DNA from 4 places in the Spirillospora sp. CA-108201 genome. Region 3 is predicted to be linked to each of the others. Evidence: riboswitches for the same ligand, from Rfam matches in the RefSeq annotation. Region 3 holds a riboswitch; each other region holds the start of a gene.
The links. Region 3 has a riboswitch for cobalamin ahead of ACQEU6_RS03460 (hypothetical protein). Riboswitches for the same ligand answer to the same signal wherever they lie in the genome.

Region 1 (4,204 bases), 8.9 Mb from region 3:
GCGGACGCCGAGCAGCGCGAGGACCTCGGCCACGTCGTCGCCCGCCGTGCGCATCGCGCTCGTCCCCCACACCGACAGCCCGACCGAGCGCGGCCACTCCCCGTGGTCGGCGCGGTAGCGCTCCAGGAGCGAGTCGGCCATCGCCTGCCCCGTCTCCCAGGCGAGGCGGCTCGGGACGGCGCGCGGGTCGACCGAGTAGAAGTTGCGGCCGGTCGGCAGGACGTTGACGAGGCCGCGCAGCGGCGACCCGCTCGGGCCCGCCGGGACGTAGCCGCCGTCCAGGGCGTGCAGGACGTGGTCGAGCTCGTCGGACGTCCGGGCCAGGCGCGGGACGATCTCGGCGGCGGCGAACTCCAGGACCCGCGCCACGGCGTCGCGGCGCTCCGCCGGAACGTCCCTCGCGGCCTCCCGGGCCGCGTCCACGGCCCAGCCCGCGTCCTCCATGGCCTGGACGAGGGCGCGGGCGGCGGCCTCGGCGGCGTCCACGTCGGCGAGCGCCTCGCCGCCGGCCTCGCTGAGCCCGAGCGCCTCCCGCAGGCCGGGCAGCGTCTCGCGGCCCGACCACATCTGGCGTGCGCGGAGCATGGCCAGCACCAGGTCGACGCGGGTCGCGCCGGTGGGCGCCTGGCCGAGGACGTGCAGGCCGTCGCGGATCTGCGCGTCCTTCACCTCGCACAGCCAGCCGTCGACGTGCAGGAGGAAGTCGTCGAACTCGGTGTCGTGGGGGCGGTCGTCCAGGCCGAGGTCGTGGTCGAGCCTGGCGGCCTGGATGAGCGTCCAGATCTGGGCGCGGATCGCGGGCAGCTTCGCCGGGTCCATCGCGGCGATCGTCGCGTGCTCGTCCAGGAGCTGTTCGAGGCGGGCGATGTCGCCGTAGGTCTCGGCGCGGGCCATCGGCGGGACCATGTGGTCGACGAGGACGGCGTGCGCGCGGCGCTTGGCCTGCGTGCCCTCGCCGGGGTCGTTGACGAGGAACGGGTAGACCAGCGGGACGTCGCCGAGCGCCGCGTCGGTGCCGCACGAGGCGGACATGCCCGCCGCCTTGCCGGGCAGCCACTCCAGGTTGCCGTGCTTGCCGACGTGGACGATCGCGTGCGCGCCGAACTCGTCCGAGAGCCACCGGTACGCGGCCAGGTAGTGGTGGCTGGGCGGCAGGTCGGGGTCGTGGTAGACGGCGATGGGGTTCTGCCCGAAGCCGCGCGGCGGCTGCACCATGACGACGAGGTTGCCGGCGCGCAGGGCGGCCAGGACGATGTCGCCGTCCTGGACGAACAGCTCCCCGGGCGGCGGGCCCCAGTGCCGCTCCATCCCCTCCCGCAGGTCGGCGGGCAGGGTGCGGTACCAGCGCGCGTAGGACGCGGCGGAGATGCGGACGGGGTTGCCCGCGAGCTGCTCCTCGGTGAGCCAGTCCTCGTCCTGGCCGCCCGCCGCGATGAGCGCGTGGACGAGGGCGTCGCCGTCCTGCTCGTCGACGCCGGGGAAGCCGTCCCCCAGGTCGTACCCCGCGTCGCGGAGCCGGGCCAGCAGGCGGACGGTGCTCGCCGGGGTGTCGAGGCCGACGGCGTTGCCGACGCGGGCGTGCTTGGTCGGGTACGCCGACAGCATCACGACGAGGCGGCGCCCGGGGGCCGGGGTGTGGCGGAGCCGGCCGTGCCGGACCGCGATCCCGGCGACCCGCGCGGCCCGCTCGGGGTCGGCGGCGTAGACGGTGAGACCGTCCTCGTCGACCTCCTTGAACGAGAACGGGACGGTGATGATCCGCCCGTCGAACTCGGGGATCGCGACCTGCGACGCCGCGTCCAGGGGGGACAGCCCGTCGTCGCCGCCCTCCCAGTCGGACCGGCTGGTCGTGAGGCAGAGGCCCTGGAGGATCGGGACGTCCAGCGCCGCGAGCGCGCCCACGTCCCACGCCTCGTCGTCGCCGCCCGCCCCGGCCGTGGCGGGCCGCGACCCGCCCGCCGCGAGCACGGTCGTCACCAGCGCGTCCGCCTGGCGCAGCGTGTCCAGCAGCTCGGGCTCGGCGGTGCGCAGCGACGAGCAGAACACCGGCATGGCGCGCCCGCCCGCGTCCTCCACGGCGGCGCAGAGCGCCTCGACGAACGCGGTGTTGCCCGCCATGTGGTGGGCGCGGTAGTAGAGCACGCCGACCACGGGCCCGCCGCCGTCGCGGGCGGCGCGGTCGAGCCGCCCCCAGGTCGGCGTCGGGGCCGGCGGAGCGAAGCCGCGCCCGGTCAGCAGCACGGTGTCGGACAGGAACGCGTGCAGTTCGGCGAGGTTGGCGGGGCCGCCGTGCGCGAGGTAGGCGTGCGCCTCGGCGCACACCCCGCCGCTGACCGTGGACAGCTCCATCAGCTCGGCGTCGGGGGCCTGCTCGCCGCCGAGGACGACGACGGGCCGGGGGCCCGCGAGCAGCGCGTCGAGGCCGTCCTCCCAGGCGCGCCGGCCGCCGAGCAGCCGCACCACGACGAGGTCGGCGCCCTCGGTCAGCTCGGGCAGGTCGGCGGCGGCGAGCCGCGCGGGATTGCCGAGCCGGTAGGCGGCGCCGGACGCGCGGGCGCTCAGCAGATCGGTGTCGGACGTCGACAGCAACAGGACCGTGCGGCTGTGCTCGGGCACGGCGCATCCTCCCCCTGGGGTCCTCGCCCCGGTCGCGGGTGTCGACGGCAGGAGTCTCCTGGCTCCCGGATCGACGCTCGCCCCGGCCTTCCCGTCCTTGCGGACAGTGGCCTACAGCGGGGTTCGCTCCCCGGTCACAGTGGCGGGACCGCGCCGGATTCGCACCGGCTTCCTCCCATTGCCATCGCCTGAGCAGAAGAGTACGGCAGCGCGGTCGCCCTGCAAACTGTGGTTAACATCCTCCCCGTGCCGAATGTCAGAGCCCGTGCCGACGCGTGCCCCGGGGCGCTGCGCACCCACGACGCCGCCGACGGGCCGCTGGCGCGCGTCCGCGTCCCGGGCGGCGCGGTGTCCGCCGCGCAGCTCGCGGTGCTCGGCGCCGCCGCCCGCGAGCTGGGGCGGGACGTGATCGAACTCACGTCCCGCGGCAACCTCCAGGTGCGCGGCGTCCGCGACCCGGCGGCGCTCGCGGCCCGGCTGGCGGCCGCCGGGCTGCTGCCGTCGGCGACCCACGAGCGGGTGCGCAACATCGTCGCGTCCCCGCTCGGCGGGCGCGGCCCGCGCGGCGTTCTCGCCACGGACCCGCTGGTCACGGCGCTGGACGAGGCGCTGCGCGCGCGTCCGGAACTGGCCCGGCTGCCGGGGCGGTTCCTGTTCGCGCTCGACGACGGCACCGGCGACATGGCGGCGCTGGGCGCCGACGCCGCCTGCACCCCCGAAGGGCTGCGGCTGGCCGGGACGCGGCTCGGGCCCGTCCCCGGCGAGCCCGTCGCCGCGCTGCTCGCGGCGGCGGAGGCGTTCCTGGAGATCCGGGGGACGCCTGGCGCCTCGCGGAGGTGCCGGACGGCGCGCGGCTCGTCGCGGAGCGGCTGGGCGCGGACGTGCGGGACGCGCCGCCGCGCCCGGACCCCGCGCCGCCGCACGCCGGGATCGTCGCGCAGCGGGACGGGCGCGCCGCGCTGGAGGCCGTGCCCCCGCTCGGCCGGCTGTCCGCCGCGCAGGCCGAGGCGCTCGCCGCGGTCGCGGACGAGGTGCGGGTGACGCCGTGGCGCAGCGTGGTGCTGCGGGACCGGGACGCGGGCGAGGCGCCACGCGCGGCGGCGGAGCTCGCGGCGGCGGGCTTCGCGACCGATCCGGCGTCGCCCTGGGGCGGCGTGACGGCCTGCACCGGCAGCCCCGGATGCGCGAAGTCGCGCGGCGACGTGCAGGGCGAGGCGCGGCGCTTCGTGGACGGCCTGGTCCGCGCGCCCGGGACCCCCGTCCACTGGACGGGGTGCGAGCGGCGCTGCGGGATGCCCCGCGGCCCGGTCGTGCTGAGGACGGCGGAGGGACAGCAGTGATCGATTACGTCCGGGACGGCGCCGAGATCTACCGGCGGTCGTTCGCGACGATCCGCGCGGAGGCCGACCTGTCGGGACTGCCGGACGACGTGGCGCGGGTCGCGGTCCGCATGATCCACGCCTGCGGCATGACCGACCTGGTCGGGGACCTGGCCTGGTCGCCGGGGGTCGTGGAGCGGGCGCGGGCGGCGCTGCTGGCCGGCGCGCCGGTGCTGTGCGACGCGCGGATGGTCGCCTCCGGGGTGACC
Region 2 (4,204 bases), on a different contig from region 3:
AGGACGGCCGCCGCGTCCGCGGTGCTCAGCCGCTCGGCCAGCTCCTCGCCGGGCAGCGTCCCCGGCAGGATGGTCAGCGTCTCCTCGCGCTCCACCAGCGGGCGCCCCGCCGCCGCCGACGCCGCGCTCAGCGACGTCACGCCCGGCACGACCTCGGCCGGGTAGTGCGGCGCGAGCCGCTTGTGCAGGTGCATGTACGACCCGTAGAACAGGGGGTCGCCCTCGCTCAGCACCACGACCGTCCGCCCCGCGTCGAGGTGCGCGGCGAGCCGGGCGGCGCAGTCGGCGTAGAACTCCTCCAGCGCCCCGTGGTACCCGCCGCGGTGGTCGGTGGCCTCCGTCGTCACCGGGTAGACGAGCTGCTCCTCGATCCGCCCGTCCCGCAGGTACGGCTCGGCGATCGCCCGGGCGATGCTGCGGCCGTGCCGCGCGCAGTGGAAGGCCACCACGTCCGCCTCGCCGATCAGCCGCGCCGCCCGCACCGTGACCAGCTCCGGGTCGCCGGGCCCGACGCCCACGCCGAACAGCCGTCCCGCCATCACTCCGCCTCACTGGCGAGGGCGTTGACCGCCGCCGCCGTCATCGCGCTGCCGCCGCGCCGCCCGCGCACCACCAGATGGTCCAGCCCGCTCGCGGCGAGCGCCTCCTTGGACTCGGCCGCCCCGATGAACCCGACCGGGATCCCGAGGACCGCCGCCGGGCGCGGCGCGCCCTCCTCCATCAGCTCCAGCAGCCGGAACAGCGCCGTCGGCGCGTTGCCGATCGCGACGACCGCGCCGCCGAGCCGGTCGCGCCACAGCTCCAGCGCCGCCGCGCTGCGCGTGGTGCCGAGCCGCTCGGCCAGCTCGGGGACGCCCGGGTCGCCCAGGGTGCAGACGACCTCGTTGCCGGCGGGGAGCCGCGCGCGGGTCACCCCGGAGGCGACCATCCGCGCGTCGCACAGCACCGGCGCGCCGGCCAGCAGCGCCGCCCGCGCCCGCTCCACGACCCCCGGCGACCAGGCCAGGTCCCCGACCAGGTCGGTCATGCCGCAGGCGTGGATCATGCGGACCGCGACCCGCGCCACGTCGTCCGGCAGTCCCGACAGGTCGGCCTCCGCGCGGATCGTCGCGAACGACCGCCGGTAGATCTCGGCGCCGTCCCGGACGTAATCGATCACTGCTGTCCCTCCGCCGTCCTCAGCACGACCGGGCCGCGGGGCATCCCGCAGCGCCGCTCGCACCCCGTCCAGTGGACGGGGGTCCCGGGCGCGCGGACCAGGCCGTCCACGAAGCGCCGCGCCTCGCCCTGCACGTCGCCGCGCGACTTCGCGCATCCGGGGCTGCCGGTGCAGGCCGTCACGCCGCCCCAGGGCGACGCCGGATCGGTCGCGAAGCCCGCCGCCGCGAGCTCCGCCGCCGCGCGTGGCGCCTCGCCCGCGTCCCGGTCCCGCAGCACCACGCTGCGCCACGGCGTCACCCGCACCTCGTCCGCGACCGCGGCGAGCGCCTCGGCCTGCGCGGCGGACAGCCGGCCGAGCGGGGGCACGGCCTCCAGCGCGGCGCGCCCGTCCCGCTGCGCGACGATCCCGGCGTGCGGCGGCGCGGGGTCCGGGCGCGGCGGCGCGTCCCGCACGTCCGCGCCCAGCCGCTCCGCGACGAGCCGCGCGCCGTCCGGCACCTCCGCGAGGCGCCAGGCGTCCCCCCGGATCTCCAGGAACGCCTCCGCCGCCGCGAGCAGCGCGGCGACGGGCTCGCCGGGGACGGGCCCGAGCCGCGTCCCGGCCAGCCGCAGCCCTTCGGGGGTGCAGGCGGCGTCGGCGCCCAGCGCCGCCATGTCGCCGGTGCCGTCGTCGAGCGCGAACAGGAACCGCCCCGGCAGCCGGGCCAGTTCCGGACGCGCGCGCAGCGCCTCGTCCAGCGCCGTGACCAGCGGGTCCGTGGCGAGAACGCCGCGCGGGCCGCGCCCGCCGAGCGGGGACGCGACGATGTTGCGCACCCGCTCGTGGGTCGCCGACGGCAGCAGCCCGGCGGCCGCCAGCCGGGCCGCGAGCGCCGCCGGGTCGCGGACGCCGCGCACCTGGAGGTTGCCGCGGGACGTGAGTTCGATCACGTCCCGCCCCAGCTCGCGGGCGGCGGCGCCGAGCACCGCGAGCTGCGCGGCGGACACCGCGCCGCCCGGGACGCGGACGCGCGCCAGCGGCCCGTCGGCGGCGTCGTGGGTGCGCAGCGCCCCGGGGCACGCGTCGGCACGGGCTCTGACATTCGGCACGGGGAGGATGTTAACCACAGTTTGCAGGGCGACCGCGCTGCCGTACTCTTCTGCTCAGGCGATGGCAATGGGAGGAAGCCGGTGCGAATCCGGCGCGGTCCCGCCACTGTGACCGGGGAGCGAACCCCGCTGTAGGCCACTGTCCGCAAGGACGGGAAGGCCGGGGCGAGCGTCGATCCGGGAGCCAGGAGACTCCTGCCGTCGACACCCGCGACCGGGGCGAGGACCCCAGGGGGAGGATGCGCCGTGCCCGAGCACAGCCGCACGGTCCTGTTGCTGTCGACGTCCGACACCGATCTGCTGAGCGCCCGCGCGTCCGGCGCCGCCTACCGGCTCGGCAATCCCGCGCGGCTCGCCGCCGCCGACCTGCCCGAGCTGACCGAGGGCGCCGACCTCGTCGTGGTGCGGCTGCTCGGCGGCCGGCGCGCCTGGGAGGACGGCCTCGACGCGCTGCTCGCGGGCCCCCGGCCCGTCGTCGTCCTCGGCGGCGAGCAGGCCCCCGACGCCGAGCTGATGGAGCTGTCCACGGTCAGCGGCGGGGTGTGCGCCGAGGCGCACGCCTACCTCGCGCACGGCGGCCCCGCCAACCTCGCCGAACTGCACGCGTTCCTGTCCGACACCGTGCTGCTGACCGGGCGCGGCTTCGCTCCGCCGGCCCCGACGCCGACCTGGGGGCGGCTCGACCGCGCCGCCCGCGACGGCGGCGGGCCCGTGGTCGGCGTGCTCTACTACCGCGCCCACCACATGGCGGGCAACACCGCGTTCGTCGAGGCGCTCTGCGCCGCCGTGGAGGACGCGGGCGGGCGCGCCATGCCGGTGTTCTGCTCGTCGCTGCGCACCGCCGAGCCCGAGCTGCTGGACACGCTGCGCCAGGCGGACGCGCTGGTGACGACCGTGCTCGCGGCGGGCGGGTCGCGGCCCGCCACGGCCGGGGCGGGCGGCGACGACGAGGCGTGGGACGTGGGCGCGCTCGCGGCGCTGGACGTCCCGATCCTCCAGGGCCTCTGCCTCACGACCAGCCGGTCCGACTGGGAGGGCGGCGACGACGGGCTGTCCCCCCTGGACGCGGCGTCGCAGGTCGCGATCCCCGAGTTCGACGGGCGGATCATCACCGTCCCGTTCTCGTTCAAGGAGGTCGACGAGGACGGTCTCACCGTCTACGCCGCCGACCCCGAGCGGGCCGCGCGGGTCGCCGGGATCGCGGTCCGGCACGGCCGGCTCCGCCACACCCCGGCCCCCGGGCGCCGCCTCGTCGTGATGCTGTCGGCGTACCCGACCAAGCACGCCCGCGTCGGCAACGCCGTCGGCCTCGACACCCCGGCGAGCACCGTCCGCCTGCTGGCCCGGCTCCGCGACGCGGGGTACGACCTGGGGGACGGCTTCCCCGGCGTCGACGAGCAGGACGGCGACGCCCTCGTCCACGCGCTCATCGCGGCGGGCGGCCAGGACGAGGACTGGCTCACCGAGGAGCAGCTCGCGGGCAACCCCGTCCGCATCTCCGCCGCGTCCTACGCGCGCTGGTACCGCACCCTGCCCGCCGACCTGCGGGAGGGGATGGAGCGGCACTGGGGCCCGCCGCCCGGGGAGCTGTTCGTCCAGGACGGCGACATCGTCCTGGCCGCCCTGCGCGCCGGCAACCTCGTCGTCATGGTGCAGCCGCCGCGCGGCTTCGGGCAGAACCCCATCGCCGTCTACCACGACCCCGACCTGCCGCCCAGCCACCACTACCTGGCCGCGTACCGGTGGCTCTCGGACGAGTTCGGCGCGCACGCGATCGTCCACGTCGGCAAGCACGGCAACCTGGAGTGGCTGCCCGGCAAGGCGGCGGGCATGTCCGCCTCGTGCGGCACCGACGCGGCGCTCGGCGACGTCCCGCTGGTCTACCCGTTCCTCGTCAACGACCCCGGCGAGGGCACGCAGGCCAAGCGCCGCGCGCACGCCGTCCTCGTCGACC
Region 3 (4,204 bases):
GATCCTGGGCCGGCCGGGGAGGCACGACGGGTTCGGAGGCGGCGCCCTCGACGAGGCCCTCTACCGGATCGTCGCCGAAAGGGCGGCGCCCCTTGACGCCGCCGCCTGGGACGAGATGACGCGACGGCACAACGGCTCAGAACTGGTCCGCCAGGAGGTCGTGGAGGCCAAGCACGCGCTCTCCGAGCACGACGCCGCGTCGCTCCGGCTCGACGGCCTCACCGAGGCGATCACGGTCACGCGCACCGAGTTCGAGGACGCGACGAGCCGGATGCTGCGCTGGAGCGTCGGCGAACTCCTGGCGGCCGTCGAGCGCGCCGGCCTCTCCCCGGACGATCTGGACGCCGTCTACCTGGCCGGCGGCGCGGCCCGCATGCCCAGGATCGCCGAACTCGTCGCCGAAGGGCTGGGCTGGGAACCCGTCACCACGGCCGACCCCAAGGCCGTGGTCGCCCTCGGCGCTCTGCGCGCCTACGCGCAGAGCCCACAGAGCGCGCCGCGGTCGCCGGGCGCGCAGCCGACCCTGCCCGCCGCAGGGCCCGCACTCGCAGCCGGTCCCGCAGCCCTGGCTCCCGCCCGCCGCACCCGTCCCCGATCGAAGGCACCGCTCCTGACGGCCATGGCGATGATCCCCCTGACCGCCGTCGTGGTCGCGGCCGCCCTCTTCGCCCGCTCGCACCTGGGCCCGTCCGAGAACACCGGCTCCGCGTCGGTCACCACCACCGCGCCCCAGGCGTCCGTCGCCTCGCCCGCCGCGCCCGTCCCGTCGCCGGCGGGCTCGGTGACCGACAGTCCCACCCCGGAGGAATCGTCGAGCCCGCCCGAGGAGTCACCCACCCCCGAAGAGGAGACGGGCATCAGGACGGGCACGTACTCGGTGAGCCTCAGCGGAATGGTCAGCGGCCAGACGTTCCGCCGCACCGCCCAGCTCCAGGTGATGCCGACGGTCACCCGCGTCGGGACGAACAACGGCGTCAACCCGGTCGAGGTATGCCTGCGGTCCGGCTTCCCCGCCGGGACGCCCGAGGTCGGCGCGATCTGGTTCGGCACCAACACCGCCTGCTTCCCCGAGCGCGGCGCCCAGCTCGACATGACCAACGTCGAGGTGGACGGCGACACCATCACCGTCCGGCCGGACGCCCGCATCGCCGCCACGGGACTCAACCAGTTCACGGCATCCGGCAACTCCATCTACGCGTGCCTCTACCAGCCGGTCTCCGGCACCATGACCGTGGACCTCTCCGGCGATTCGCCCACCGGCGAACTCGACATCAACGGCTACAGCGGCCCGTGCCAGGCCGTAGGCACCAACACCACCTACACCGCCAGCATCAACGGCTGAACACCGGTACCGAGACCGCGCGAAAAAGAGCGCGGCCAGAGGCCGCGCTCAGGTCGGACTCCGGCCGGCGCGAGCCGACCGATGTCAGAGTGCCCCCTTGTCCAGGTCCTCCACCACGCCCCTGTAGGCGCCGGCGTCGATCTCGGCCTCTTCAGCCTCTTCCGGGGTCTGCGCCTGCGCGGCGTTCTGCTCCGACAGCTCGGCGGCTCCCTGGAACATGCTGCGGGCGAATTCCCTTTCCTGCGGGGTCGGGCCAGCCATGATCACTCCGTCGCTCGGGTTGTCCTGCATTCGCAGGGTCCTCCCTTCCTTGGGGGGACAAGGAAACCGTTCGAGGTGCGGCCGGGTCGGCAACTTCCGATGGGAGAGCACGACCGCCGAGCCGAGGCGAACGCGGCGGTGCGGAGGTCGCCGTGCATGGCGTGGACGAGGCGCGAGCGGGTTTGCGTCCGCCGGCATCTCGGCCGTTAGACTCCGTCGTGCGGAAGGTTCGCCCGTGTCCGCGTGGTGCGGGCGTCGTAAGAGGGAACCCGGTGCGAATCCGGGACTGCCCCGCAGCGGTGAGCGGGAACGACCGCCGTCAATGAGCACTGGGCCCGGCGGCCTGGGAAGCGACGGCCAGTAGGACGCACCTATCCCGGTAGGAGCGGCGCCCGCGAGTCCGAAGACCTGCCTTCGCCCGTGCGCCGCCTGGCGCACGGTGGTCTGCGGCCTCGCGGGAGGGCCGGCGGGCGGCACAGGCGGGCTTTCGGCGCCGTGCCGCGCACCTCCCTCCGCGCCTGGCCGCCTGTGGCTCAGCGAGGGAAGCTGCCATGAGAACCACGATCCTCGGTTACCCCCGGATCGGGACGCGCCGCGAGCTCAAGTTCGCCACCGAGGGCTTCTGGGCGGGACGCGTCGACGCGGCCGCGCTGGAGAAGGCCGGTGCGGACCTGCGCGGCGCCGTCTGGACCGAGCTGCGCGACGCCGGCCTGGACACGGTCCCGTCGAACACCTTCTCCTTCTACGACCAGGTCCTGGACACCAGCGTCCTGGTGGACGCCGTGCCCGCGCGCTACCGGGGCCTGGACGGTCTCGACCGGTACTTCGCCATGGCGCGCGGTGTCCAGGACATCCCCGCGATGGAGATGACCAAGTGGTTCGACACCAACTACCACTAGTTCACGCATCCAGGCAACATTTCTGCCGGAACCCCTAGTCACTCAGAGTGAAACCCGCGCGAACCGCCCCAGTAGGGGGTTTCAACCTTGATCATCCTCGGGTACTCATGGACGCGGAGCCGCATCCAGCGACTCCGAGGCAGGCGAGTGGCAGGCGGGGTCGGCTCCCGCCGCAGGGGCTCCGCGAGGACGCCCCAATACGCGAACAGCCGCACAACAAACACAAAAACACAGATCGCCGAGGTGGGCTCTCGGCACGCAAGACCGGGTGCGCGCCCGGGCGGGACTCGTCCCGCGAATAGCTACCTAAAACGAATCAGCCCTGGCTAACACGGCACATAAAGAAGGCCACTCGCGCGAAGAGCTAGACCGGAACGAGTAGGCGCCAGCCTGCCCGCAGGCCGTTGGCTCTTCACCCCGGACATCGTTGCGCGCTCCCTAGCCGTGAGCCAGGGAGAGGAGTTACGGGTTGAAGCCCAGCCCGGAAGCAGCCGCATGGGGTAAGCGTCAGGCCAGCAAATCGCCGCGCTGGACGGACGCGAAGTGGCGCAGGATCCAAACCATCTTCGGTGTCGAGTTGACCACCCCCGAGGTACCCGACGACCGATACGAGGCCGAGGCCGCGACCTGGCAGGACGCGGCATGAGCGGCCCGCAGATGCCCGACCTACCGCCGGAACTGCTCGCCGCCGTCCAGCGCGCGGCCATGCCCGACTTCGACCGCTGGCACCAGATGATCCGCTCCGCCGGAGGGTGCGAGCAGCCCGTACGGCTGCGCGGTGAGCGGATCACCCTGGACGGTGAGAGCGGCGAGTTGATCGAGTCGTACTCGACCGCCGACGAGCCGACCGGGTTCCTGATCACTGCGTGTGGCAACCGCCGCGCGTCCCGGTGCGCCGCGTGCGCCGAGGTGTACCGGGACGACACCTATCACCTGATCATCTCCGGACTGACCGGAGGCAAGGGCGTGCCTGAGGAGGTCAGCGAGCACCCGCGCGTGTTCCTCACGCTCACCGCCCCCTCATTCGGTGCCGTCCACGCCCACCGCGAGAAGGGAGGGAAGACCCAGCTTTGCCGACCCCGACGAGATGGCCCCGTGTGTGCCCACGGCCGCCCCGAGGGGTGCCGGGCGCGGCACCAGGCCGACGACCCTCAGGTTGGGCAGCCGATCTGCGTCGACTGCTACGACTACCCCGCCGCCGTGTTGTGGAACGCCCACGCCCCCGAGCTATGGCGACGCCTCACCCTCACCGTCCCCAGGCTGATCACGGCCGAGCTGGGCATCACCCACAAGGCCCTACGCGAACAGGCCCGCCTGTCGTACGCCCGCGTGATCGAGTACCAGCGACGCGGCCTGATCCACTTCCACGCCGTCGTGCGCCTGGACGGACCGGACGGACCGGACCAGTCGCCGCCCGTATGGGCCACCACCGAACTCCTAGAACGCACCTTGCGAACCACCGCCGCACAGATCGAGGTACCGGCCCCGCACCCGGACGGGACAAGCTCACCACTCACCTTGCGGTGGGGACGTCAACTCGACACCCAGGCCATCCAGGTGGCCGCCGAGTTGGACGGGATCGCCGACAAGCACGTAGCCCGCTATATCGCCAAGTACGCCACCAAGGGCGCCGAGGACTCCGGCACTGTAGACCGCCCCATCCGCCACGCCACCCAGATCAGTTCCTTGCAGGTGTCCGAGC
Region 4 (4,204 bases), 5.7 Mb from region 3:
GGCGGCACCGGTCGAGCCCTGCACGGTGAACGTGAAGGAGCCCTCGACCGGATGGCCGTCCGACGCGACGACGCGCCACCCCACGGTGTACTGCCCGTTGGGCAGCGTGCCGTTCACCGCCTGGGTGACCTTGTTGTCGACCGCCCGCGCCGACCCCGCCTGGTACTGCCTGCGCGACCCGTCGGTCACGACCACGCGCGGCAGCCGCACCGGGTCCGCGTACGTCAGGACGATCTGGGACGGGGCCGCCACCGTCGAGTCCTTCGCGGGGCTCGCCGACGTCAGCCCGGTGTGCGCCGACGCGGGGACCGCCGTCGTCGCCAGGACGGCCGCGAGCGCCGCGACGCCGGCGGCCCCCGCAGCGCCGCCCGGGTCACGCCCGGCTCCGCGCCCGGGTCACGCCGTAGGCGCCGACCCCGACGCCGACCACGCCGACGGCGATGCCGATGCCGCCGAGCAGCCGGGCCGTCCCGTCGCCGGACGACGCGGACGACGTCGCGGCGGCGGGCTTCACCTGCGCGGTCAGGCCGGTCGCGGCCGTCGAGCCCTGGGGAAGGAGCTTCAGCACCGGCGCGGGGTGCTCCGGCTCGTTCGCCCCCTCCGCGGGGGCCTCCTCCCACGTGACGACCTCGCCGCCGGTGTAGGTCTGGTCGGCCGTGAACACGAGCCGGTCGGTGTCGGTGGGCAGCGGCCCCATCGAGACGTCGAACTCCTCGAACCGGCCCGGCTCGATCTTGCCGCCGCTCCAGGTGATCTTCGTGACGGCCTCGGTCAGCTCGCCGCCCTCGATCTTCACCGGCTTCGGCAGCCTGGACTTCTCGACCTTCACCGTCCAGCCCGGCAGCGGCCGGACCGACACCGACGACAGCGGGTGGTCGTTCGGCAGGTTCACCACGAGCTTGGTGGTGGAGGCGTCGTCGCGCTCGTTCGGCACGCGGAACGAGACCTTGGAGTACGAGCCCTGCTCGGCGGTCCTGGGGTTGACGGTGACGTGGGCGGACGCCGCCGCGGCAAGGCCGACCACGGACAGGGCGGTGAGGGACGCGACGGCCCCGGCGCGCCGGGCATGCGGAAGGAAGGGCATTGCGGAACTCCGTTCGAGACGTACGGGAATGGCCGGGCGCCGTGAACCGGCGTCCGGTGACGTACGGCGCTCCGGCTCAGGAGTGAGCGAGCGCCCTCGAACGCGTGGGGGGACCCCGCCGGACGACCTGGTGCCGCAGGACACGTCCGGTGGCCGTGACGGCCGCCGCCGCGGGCGCCGTCCGGAGAGGGCGGACCGGAGGCTCGGCCGGTTCCACGGCGAGCAGGGCCAGCAGCAGCCGGATCGGGCGGTCCGCCAGGGCGGCCACCCTCCGGGCGAGCGACCACGCCGCCCGCTCGCCGCGCCGCAGCCACCACGCGGCCACCAGCGCGGCCGTGCAGTGCGCCAGCGTCATCGCCAGGCCGTTCCCGCCGTGGGCGGCGGGGAGCGCGACGGGGTCCACGGCGCCCGTCATGGCGGCGTGCGCCCCGGGCGTGTGGTGGGACGGCGGCGCGCAGGCGGCCGTGAAGAGGGTGTGGAGGGCGAACTGCCCGCCGAGGAGCCCGCCCAGGATCGTCGCGAGCGAGCGCTCGTGGCCCGCCAGCACCAGCGTCACGCCGAGGACGGCGCCGAAGCCCGCGAGCGCCGCCCAGGCCGGCACCGCCGCGCCGCCCGCCAGGACGTGCCCGAGGGTCGCCAGCGTCGCGCACACGGTGGAGAACACCACCGCGCGGGCGGGCCGGAACAGCGGCTGCGGCGCAAGGGGGCTCATGACGCGCTTATCGTCCCATCCCCCGCGCGCCCTGCCCAGCCGCCCCCGGAACTTCGCTGACACGCCCAACATCTAGGGGTTGTGCGTTGATCGTCAACTAGATGTAGGGTTCAGTCCCGTGCTGGTCCGCCCCCGCCGTTCGCGGCGGGGGCGGCGTAAGAGGGAACCCGGTGGGAATCCGGGACTGCCCCGCAGCGGTGAGCGGGAACGACCGCCGTCATCACGCACTGGGCCCGGCGGCCTGGGAAGCGACGGCCAGTAGGACGCCTCGGCAGAGGCGGCGCCCGGCGAGTCCGAACACCTGCCCGCACGCGGGGCCGGGAGACCGGCCCCACCACAGGTCCGGGCCCGTCCCGGATCGACACGTCCAGGCCTCGCGGGTGGGCCGGGGGCGGAGCGCGGCCTCCGCCGCGCGCCGTTCGCATGCCTCCGCGGGGCGCATGCGAGGGGAGACGTACGTGACACAGGCTCTGGCCGCGCCGCCGGCGGAGATCACCGTCGAGGTCGAGGCGGCCTGCGAGGGGGTGCCGGGCGCGGAGGCCGGACGGGTGCTGGCCGCCGTCCGGTCCGCGGACGGATTGGACGCGGCCGCCCTGCGGGACCTCGCGATCGGGGAGGCAGCCGCGCTGATCCCCGCCGAGCCCGGCTACTCCAGGGTGGCCGCGCGGCTGCTCGGCGGCCGGATCCGGGACGAGGCCGCCGCGGCCGGCGTCCGGACGTTCGCCGAGTCGGTCGCCGCCGCGCACCGGGAGGGCCTCCTGGCGGACGACCTGGCCGCGTTCGTCCAGGCCAACTCCGCGGGGCTCGACGCGCTCGTCGACGACGGGGCCGACGACCGGTTCGAGTACTTCGGCCTCCGGACGGTCTACGACCGGTACCTCCTCAGGCATCCGCAGTCGAGGCTCGTCCTGGAGCGCCCGCAGCACTTCTTCCTGCGGGTTGCCTGCGGGCTCGTCATCCCCGACGAAGTCGGGCCGGGGGGTGCGGGGGGTCGGCCCCCCGCGGGGGGCACCGAGACCGTGGACGAGGCGGCCGAGCTGTACGCGCTGCTCAGCACGCTGTCGTACCTGCCCAGCTCGCCCACGCTGTTCAACTCCGGGGCCCGCCGCCCGCAGCTCTCGTCGTGCTTCCTGCTCGACTCGCCGCGCGACGAGCTGGAATCCATCTACGACCGGTACGGCCAGGTCGCGCGGCTCAGCAAGTACGCGGGCGGCATCGGCGTCTCCTGGACGCGGGTGCGGTCGCGGGGCTCGCTGATCCGGGGCACGAACGGGCACTCCAACGGGATCGTCCCGTGGCTGCGCACGCTCGACTCGTCCGTCGCCGCCGTCAACCAGGGCGGCCGCCGCAAGGGCGCGGCGTGCGTCTACCTGGAGCCGTGGCACGCCGACGTCGAGGAGTTCCTGGAGCTGCGCGACAACACCGGCGAGGACGCGCGCCGCACCCACAACCTCAACCTGGCCAACTGGGTCCCCGACGAGTTCATGCGCCGCGTCGAGGCCGACACGGCGTGGTCGCTGTTCGACCCCAAGGAGGTGCCCGAGCTGGTCGACCTGTGGGGAGACGAGTTCGACGAGGCCTACCGGGCGGCGGAGCGGGAGGGCCGGTTCGTCCGGCAGCTCCCGGCCCGCAAGCTGTACGGGCGCATGATGCGGACGCTCGCCGAGACGGGCAACGGCTGGATGACGTTCAAGGACGCCGCCAACCGCGCCTGCAACCAGACCGCCGAGCCCGGCAGGGTCGTCCACCTGTCGAACCTCTGCACGGAGATCCTGGAGGTGACGGGCGACGGCGAGGCGGCCGTCTGCAACCTCGGGTCGGTGAACCTGGCCGCGCACGCGGGGCCGTCCGGCGTCGACTGGGAGCGGCTCCGGTCGACGGTCCGCACCGCCGTCCGGTTCCTGGACCGCACCATCGACCGGGGCTTCTACCCCACGCCGGAGGCGGAGAAGGCCAACCGCAGGTGGCGGCCGGTCGGGCTGGGCGTGATGGGCCTCGCGGACGTGTTCTTCACACTGCGCCTGCCGTTCGACTCCGACGAGGCGCGCGAACTGTCGACGCGCATCGCCGAGGAGATCGCCCTCGCCGCCTACAACGCGTCGGCCGACCTCGCCGCCGCCCACGGCCCGCTGCCCGCCTACGAGGCGACCCGCACCGCGCGCGGCCGGCTCCACCTGGACCACTTCCCGGACGCGGCGCCGTCCCGTTCCGCCGACTGGGACGCGCTGCGGGCCCGCGTCGCGCAGGTGGGGCTGCGCAACTCGCTGCTCGTCGCGATCGCGCCGACGGCGACGATCGCGTCCATCGCGGGCTGCTACGAGTGCATCGAGCCGCAGGTGTCCAACCTGTTCAAGCGCGAGACGCTGTCCGGCGAGTTCCTCCAGATCAACCGCTACCTGGTGGAGGAC

Region 1: linked by a shared signal. The riboswitch ahead of cobN (cobaltochelatase subunit CobN) and the one ahead of ACQEU6_RS03460 (hypothetical protein) in region 3 are both predicted to bind cobalamin.
Region 2: linked by a shared signal. The riboswitch ahead of cobN (cobaltochelatase subunit CobN) and the one ahead of ACQEU6_RS03460 (hypothetical protein) in region 3 are both predicted to bind cobalamin.
Region 4: linked by a shared signal. The riboswitch ahead of ACQEU6_RS31005 (ribonucleoside-diphosphate reductase subunit alpha) and the one ahead of ACQEU6_RS03460 (hypothetical protein) in region 3 are both predicted to bind cobalamin.

The regions. Positions count from the first base shown of each region.
Region 1 is NZ_JBNJNE010000001.1:9,628,466-9,632,669, reverse strand. Features, by position in the region: gene cobN (cobaltochelatase subunit CobN) at 1-2,616, opposite strand, end outside; cobalamin riboswitch at 2,668-2,791, opposite strand; gene ACQEU6_RS45780 (ferredoxin-like domain-containing protein) at 2,863-3,657, shown strand; gene ACQEU6_RS45775 (ferredoxin-like domain-containing protein) at 3,585-3,956, shown strand; gene ACQEU6_RS45770 (precorrin-8X methylmutase) at 3,953-4,204, shown strand, end outside.
Region 2 is NZ_JBNJNE010000002.1:10,857-15,060, forward strand. Features, by position in the region: gene ACQEU6_RS45900 (precorrin-2 C(20)-methyltransferase) at 1-539, opposite strand, end outside; gene ACQEU6_RS45905 (precorrin-8X methylmutase) at 539-1,159, opposite strand; gene ACQEU6_RS45910 (ferredoxin-like domain-containing protein) at 1,156-2,250, opposite strand; cobalamin riboswitch at 2,322-2,445, shown strand; gene cobN (cobaltochelatase subunit CobN) at 2,497-4,204, shown strand, end outside.
Region 3 is NZ_JBNJNE010000001.1:711,562-715,765, forward strand. Features, by position in the region: gene ACQEU6_RS03450 (Hsp70 family protein) at 1-1,342, shown strand, start outside; gene ACQEU6_RS03455 (hypothetical protein) at 1,427-1,633, opposite strand; cobalamin riboswitch at 1,811-2,033, shown strand; gene ACQEU6_RS03460 (hypothetical protein) at 2,155-2,502, shown strand; gene ACQEU6_RS03465 (hypothetical protein) at 2,972-3,148, shown strand; gene ACQEU6_RS03470 (replication initiator) at 3,145-4,204, shown strand, end outside.
Region 4 is NZ_JBNJNE010000001.1:6,422,264-6,426,467, forward strand. Features, by position in the region: gene ACQEU6_RS30990 (copper resistance CopC family protein) at 1-324, opposite strand, end outside; gene ACQEU6_RS30995 (YcnI family copper-binding membrane protein) at 374-1,084, opposite strand; gene ACQEU6_RS31000 (MFS transporter) at 1,161-1,796, opposite strand; cobalamin riboswitch at 1,902-2,119, shown strand; gene ACQEU6_RS31005 (ribonucleoside-diphosphate reductase subunit alpha) at 2,255-4,204, shown strand, end outside.